One region of the Pseudoalteromonas sp. KS88 genome, then DNA from elsewhere that is predicted to be linked to it. Evidence: riboswitches for the same ligand, from Rfam matches in the RefSeq annotation. Region 1 holds a riboswitch; the other holds the start of a gene.

Region 1 (3,418 bases):
TAGCATTTTCGTTATGGGTAAACAGCTTCATTATTTTACGCACCCGATCATCCATAATGCGGCTAAAGCGGCGTAGTTCATCGTAGTCTTCAATTTCACCCGCATTAGCAAGGCGGTTACCTAATCGGGCTAAATCGTCAACCAATACGCTAATTTCTTGTGCCAACCCCAAGTGTTCTTCTTGCAATAAAAAAGTGGCGAAATCGGCAATAGCACGGTTTATTTCCAACTGAGACGATTTCGCTAAAGGAATAATAATATCTTGATTTAAAAGTCGGTTGGTTTCTTTATAAATGCGCTCATTTGACCAAGTAGGTTGTTTTTGTTTGATCGCATTTTGTACGTCTTTTAAGCTAAAATCAGCCATCTTAAAACGTTTAAATAATAGTTCTAACATTCCCCAGTGTTCGGTAAGGGTATTTAGCAACTTTTTAGCTGGGATCATAACGCTCCAGTAAATCTAATATAGGCAGTTTCAGCGATTAGTTAAAAATAGGTAAATGGCAATAGTTTTACAAAGCCTTTGGTGCTAGACTGCGCGCCGTGTCACACAGGTGACATAAGAATGCAATTTTTACATTTTTCTAAAGGTTGTTCAAACACCATGGTAACGTCAATTATCCTAACCCTGATAGCGGTCGCATTTGTGCTCATCGTTATAGAGGATATTATCCATGTAAACAAGGCCAAAACTACGCTTTTCTTTGGTACTTTATGCTGGATTATCTTATTTATCTCGCCGCTTAACGGGCAAAGCCCCGAAAATATACAACATCAACTTGATCACAATATTTTAGAGATTGCCACACTCTGGTTGTTTTTAATGGCTGCAATGACTTTTGTTGCCTATTTGAACTCCAAAGGTTTTATCCAAAATATTGTGCACAGAGTAATGCCAAGCGCCATAAGCGAACGAAGGCTGATGTTTTTAATAGGTGGGTTTTCTTTCTTATTTTCGTCGATTTCAGACAATATTACCGCCACGCTAATTTCTCTTGCTGTGGTGATGTCGTTAAAACTCGATCCGAAAAAGCTTATCAAATACGCTACATTAATTGTTTTTAGTGTGAACTCTGGCGGGGTGTCACTGATAACCGGCGATGTAACCACACTGATGATTTTCCTCGATGGCAAAGTCAGCATTGCAAACTTGCTATTACTTATTGTGCCAGCACTTACAAGTGTTGCACTGTTGGCAATTATGTTGTCGTTTGGCTTAAATGGTGCCGTTGAGTTTACCAAACAGCAAGAGCGCCGAATTGAAAAAACCGATATCACCATTGCGGTTATTTTCTTATCAACCATTATGGCTACATTAACACTTAGCGTACTTTACCAAGTACCACCGTTGTTAACCTTTTTGTTTGGCTTGTCACTGATGTTTTTAACCGCCCAGTTTTTAATGCGCAAAAAAGACGTAAACAAAAAAATTATCGATTACATTCGTGAAATAGAATACGACACCTTACTATTTTTTGTTGGTGTGCTGTTACTCGTTGGCGCATTAAAAGAAGTGGGCATGCTTAGTAAGTTCACACACCTATATGAGCTAATGCCAGCGCAATATGCAAATTACCTAATGGGTATTTTGTCAGCCGCCGTTGATAATGTGCCACTGACAGCAGCACTACTTAAAGCCGATATTATGATGAGTCCGCAGCAATGGCTATCGTTTACTTATGCCACTGGCGTGGGTGGCTCTATGCTTATTATTGGCTCGGCCGCGGGTATTATTGCTATGAGTAAAGTAAAAGCACTGACCTTTATGAGTTATCTGCGTATGTCGGTTTATTTATTGATTGCTTATACGGTAGGTTATGTTGGCTCTTATGTTGCTGGCAGTTTTATTTAATAGAGTGAGATTTAATAAAACAACTTGACAGCTAGACGTCTAAACGATAACTTTCAAAGCCCACTTTACAGTGGGCTTTGTTATTTTGGCTGTTTTTTAAAGCGGTTAACCTAACATTCAGAAGAGGTGCGATATTTAGGTACTTAATGTGAAGCGACGTTTGCTTTTGATCATTAAGGAGGGAAATACTCGCCGAGAAGAACAACTGACGTCACAGTGGTTTTTCGGTTTATGGGGCTGAATCCTCAAAACTGTCACCAATTTAGGTGGAGAGCTTCTGGCAGTGGACTTTTCTTATCAAGCACCCCCTTGCCAAGTTCTTCTTGTATTATCGTGGTATGAATACCACAACAGGAGACGACATGAATACCCAAGTAGTTACAGATAACACGCAACAATTGAGCAATACAAAATCAGATTACGTTGTGGCTAAATTTGGCGGAACCAGCGTAGCTAATTTTGAAGCAATGAGCCGTTGTAGCGAGATTATCGTAGCTGATAACACAGTGCGCGTTGTGGCTGTAAGTGCCAGCGCAGGTGTAACAAACCACCTAGTTGCCTTATGCCAAAAAGACTTAACAGCGCAAGAGCGCTGCGAACATATTAACGGCGTGATTGCTATTCAAGACGCTATCTTGAATGAGTTATCACTTGATGCTGATTTAGCGCATGGCTTTGCTGAAACAATTAAAGCCTTTAAATCCCTTGCCAGTGAAGCCCTTAAATCTAAGCAACAACACGATGAATTATTAAGCTTTGGTGAGCGTTTATCGTCGTATTTATTTACGCAAGTACTGCGCCTAAATGGTTTAGACGCAGTGCGTTTTGATGTACGCCAAGTGTTAAAAACAGACAGTCAGTTTTCAAAAGCAACCCCTGATGTAACAGCCACTGCTATGGCCGCTAAAACGCACTTAATACCCTTACTTAAAGAACATGTTGTCGTTACCCAAGGCTTTATTGGCAGTGATGCCCACGGACAAACAACCACTCTGGGCCGAGGCGGCTCAGACTACAGTGCGGCGTTATTAGCAGAAGCCGTAAACGCAAAGAGTGTACACATTTGGACAGACGTTGTGGGTATATTTAGCACCGATCCACGTTTGTGTGTCAAAGCCACGCCCATTGCCCGCCTAAGCTTTGATGAAGCGGCAGAAATGGCCACGTTTGGCGCAAAGGTATTACACCCTGCAACTATTTTACCAGCCAGTAGAAGCCACATAAGTGTGTTTGTTGGCTCAAGCCGTGAACCCGAGCGAGGTGGTACGTGGATCGAACGTGAAAAGTCACAAGTGCCGGGTATTCGTGCGGTTACGCAACGTAAAAACCAAATTTTGTTAACTTTAAAAAGCCCAGAAATGCTGTTAGCCAGTGGCTTTTTAGCCCGTGTATTTACTATATTAAGCGAGTTTAATATCTCGGTTGATTTGGTAACAACCTCTGAGATTAGTGTCGCAATTACCCTTGATAATGCGCCAAATGCCTCTCGTCCAGAGCTTGATCAAGAGTGCTTAGATAAACTCGCTGAATTTTGCCATGTGTCGGTTGAAAATAACCTAACGCTGG
Region 2 (3,418 bases), on a different contig from region 1:
GGCCAATAGCGCAGCGACCATCACCACCACGAGAAAACGGTGTCGCCCCAGAGCCTTTTAACTGAATATCCCAAAGTAATCCTTGTTGATCGGCAACAGCCCCAAGTAAATGCGCGCGGCCATCTCCTAAGCGAGGTGAAAAGTGACCAAATTGATGGCCAGAATAGCCCAGCGCAACGGGCGCTACAGTTGAGTCTATTTGGTTACCACTAAGCACTGCGGCTTGCTGTGCTGATGAAACATCAATACTCAATTGTTTAGCCACGGCGTCGTTAAATAACAGCAGCGAGGGCTCGCCAACTGGACTCGGTCTATCGGCGATAGCAAATTGCTCTGCTATGTCGGTATAGCGTGATACTAATTTCATTAAATTACCTTTCGCCGCTACTGCGGTTCAGTTGTTTGAATACCCACACGGTTATCACCCACGCTATAGGCTACGATTAAGCTTAGCTCTTGTAAACTTAAGCCACTTTGTTGCTGTAATTCATTAAAAAATGCTTGTGCGGCAGTGAGCGACTTTTTAGTTTGTAAGCCACCATCAATAATTTTATGTGCGCGCAAGTAGCTTTCTACGTCGCGTGAAAGTAAAAACGTATCTTTACCTAGAGTTCTTAATGCATAAGGCCCAGTGTTACCACCTAAGCGCGCACCGTGTTTTTTTAAATACGCCCATAAGCCAATAATGTCGTCTGTAGGCCAGTTTGCAATAAACGCACTAAAACTGCCGTGTTCACTCGCTACTTCATGAATCATGTATGCGTTATCAGTAATCGTTTGTACCTTTTTAAAGTTACGCACAATACGCTCATCACTGGCTTTTTGTTCTAGCATATCAGGTGGCATCATCAGTAACTTTTCAACACTAAAATCCCAAAATACTTCCCTAAAACCAGCCCACTTACTATTAATAACAGACCAATAAAAGCCACTTTGAAACACTTTACGGGTAAATTCCTCAAGCCATGCGTCATCAGGTAAGCTTTTCAGCTGAGACGGTTTTAAGGGCGGATGTAATAGCTGCTGAAGCATGGCCTTACCGCCTTTTCTTTGTGCTGCTCGTTTATATATATCCTGAAACTTTTCCATCGTTTTACTACCTTTACTGTTTCTGCTTATTAGTGTACGGAAAAATGACCTTATACGTAATACTCTCGAGTAAACGATCGCTTCTACCTTGACACCTAGACGGCTAAAATGCTTTAATCACCGCCATTACCCCTATTTAAGGTGTGAGTTTGAACATTTTAAACTCACACTGTGGGCTAGAAGAGGTGCGTTATTCAGGTAACGTATGTGAGGAGCACACACTCCAGTGATCATACGTGAGGGGAATTAACGCCGAGAAATAACACTTTTTGTGAAGGGTTATTTCGGGCGACTGGGTTGAATCCCAGCGACTGTCACCAACAACAGCTGCGCTGTTGATAAGTTTGGTGGAGAGCTTCTGGTCTTAGCATAATAAGGCCTGTGCGCCCTATTATTTAAGCCCATTCGCTCTTCGAATTTTAAAGTTCGACTGATGTAAATGCGGCATATCTATATTTCTTCCTCATTTTACTCAGCGAACACCTGATAAGTTCGTTGCAGATGAAAAACAACTTTAATTTAAACGACTACCCGCTATGGACCGCTCTCGTCACGCCTTTTACTGACCGCGGCGAAGTAGATTATGCGGTACTTGAACAACTTGTTGTACAACAACAAGCTGCTAATAATGGCATTTTACTACTCGGTAGTACGGGCGAAGGCTTAGCGCTTAGTCTGAAAGAGCAACAAGCCATTGTTGAGCATGTATGTCAGTTAGAACTCAATGTGCCATTAATGGTTGCCGTTGGCGGTATGAACCTAACCCAACAAATTGCGTGGGTAGAGTACTGTAATCAACTGCCTATTCACGGTTATTTACTGGGCTCACCACTGTATGCCAAGCCTGGCGTTGTAGGTCAAACTCATTGGTTTGAAAGCCTACTCAACGCAAGTGTTCACCCATGCATGCTCTATAACGTACCTGGTCGCAGTGCGGTAGATATTCCACCAGCCGTTGTTAGCACTTTAAAGGATCATAAAAATTTATGGGCACTTAAAGAAGCCAGCGGTGATATTGCTAAATTTGAAGGGTTTAGAAAAGCCTCGCCAGAGTTAGCAATATTCAGCGGTGATGATGCCCTTATGCCTTATTTTTCTCAAGCCGGAGCGAAAGGCTTGGTTTCTGTAGCAGCTAATGCATGGCCAGCACAAACCCATGAGTTTGTTAAGCGCAGCCTTAGCGGTCAGCACCCAAATTTATTTGCTGATTGGTCGCAAGCAATCCATAGCTTGTTTGCCGTCGCAAACCCCATTCCCGTAAAAGTTTTGATGCATTTACAAGGGCGACTAAACAGCCCGTATTTGCGTCCACCGTTAACTCATCTCGAGCTAACGCAAACAGATTGCATTAACAATGCAAACAACACCATTTTATCTTGGCATTAAACACAGGTTTTTATAATGAGCTGGTTAGAACTATTAAATAATTTAGAATCAGGCGCCGTTCGCGCTGCAACACAAGACGAAAAAGGCCAATGGCACGCTAATATTGAAGTAAAACAAGGTATTTTAGAAGCGTTTAAAAACGGTACTAACACCGAGTTTGCCGGTGGTTTTGTTGATAAGCACAACTTGGCACCGCAAGAATTTACCGCCGAAAATGGCGTACGTATGGTACCCGGTGGTTCAAGTGTTCGCCGTGGTGCACACGTTGCTAAAGGCACAATTATTATGCCACCAGCGTATGTAAATATTGGTGCGTTTATTGACGAAGGCACTATGGTTGATAGCCACGCTCTTGTTGGTTCGTGTGCACAAGTAGGTAAAAACGTTCATCTAAGTGCTGCTGTGCAACTAGGTGGTGTGCTAGAACCAATTGGCGCAAGCCCTGTTGTTGTAGAAGACGATGCGTTCATCGGCGCTGGCTGTGTAATCGTTGAAGGGGTCGTTGTTAAAAAAGGTGCGGTACTTGCGCCAGGTGTGCGTTTATCAGCCACAATCCCAGTTTATGACTGCGTTAACGAGCGTCAACTAGATAAAGGCGAGCCAATCCCTGAGTACGCCATTGTGATCCCTGGCTCACGCCCGGCTTCAAATGACTGGGCACGCGAGCAGGGTTTAAGCATGTCATGTGCATTAATCGTAAAATACCGTGATGAACAAAGTGATGCGTCTTTACTACTAGAAGAGGTTTTACGTTAATGACCTTTTTGAGCACGCCAGTTAAAACCGCCATTGATGAACTTTCGAGTAACCTCGATACCCCATTTTTTGTCTACGATCTCGACTCACTAAATACACATTTAGCGCGTTTAGTGGCGCAAACCGAAGTAAAACTTTGGTACGCAGTTAAAGCCAACCCACTGTCTAAAGTCATACAAAGTTTAGA

What was found. A riboswitch is a leader RNA that binds a small molecule or an ion and turns the genes downstream of it on or off. The one in region 1 is predicted to bind lysine.
Region 2: linked by a shared signal. The riboswitch ahead of dapA (4-hydroxy-tetrahydrodipicolinate synthase) and the one ahead of lysC (lysine-sensitive aspartokinase 3) in region 1 are both predicted to bind lysine.

Annotation. Positions count from the first base shown of each region.
Region 1 is NZ_PYHV01000019.1:46,921-50,338, forward strand. Features, by position in the region: gene C7Y70_RS12385 (hypothetical protein) at 1-445, opposite strand, end outside; gene nhaD (sodium:proton antiporter NhaD) at 605-1,852, shown strand; lysine riboswitch at 1,966-2,137, shown strand; gene lysC (lysine-sensitive aspartokinase 3) at 2,215-3,418, shown strand, end outside.
Region 2 is NZ_PYHV01000018.1:43,111-46,528, reverse strand. Features, by position in the region: gene C7Y70_RS11405 (protein adenylyltransferase SelO family protein) at 1-367, opposite strand, end outside; gene C7Y70_RS11400 (DNA-3-methyladenine glycosylase I) at 385-1,089, opposite strand; lysine riboswitch at 1,262-1,455, shown strand; gene dapA (4-hydroxy-tetrahydrodipicolinate synthase) at 1,591-2,475, shown strand; gene C7Y70_RS11390 (2,3,4,5-tetrahydropyridine-2,6-dicarboxylate N-succinyltransferase) at 2,491-3,231, shown strand; gene C7Y70_RS11385 (PLP-dependent decarboxylase) at 3,231-3,418, shown strand, end outside.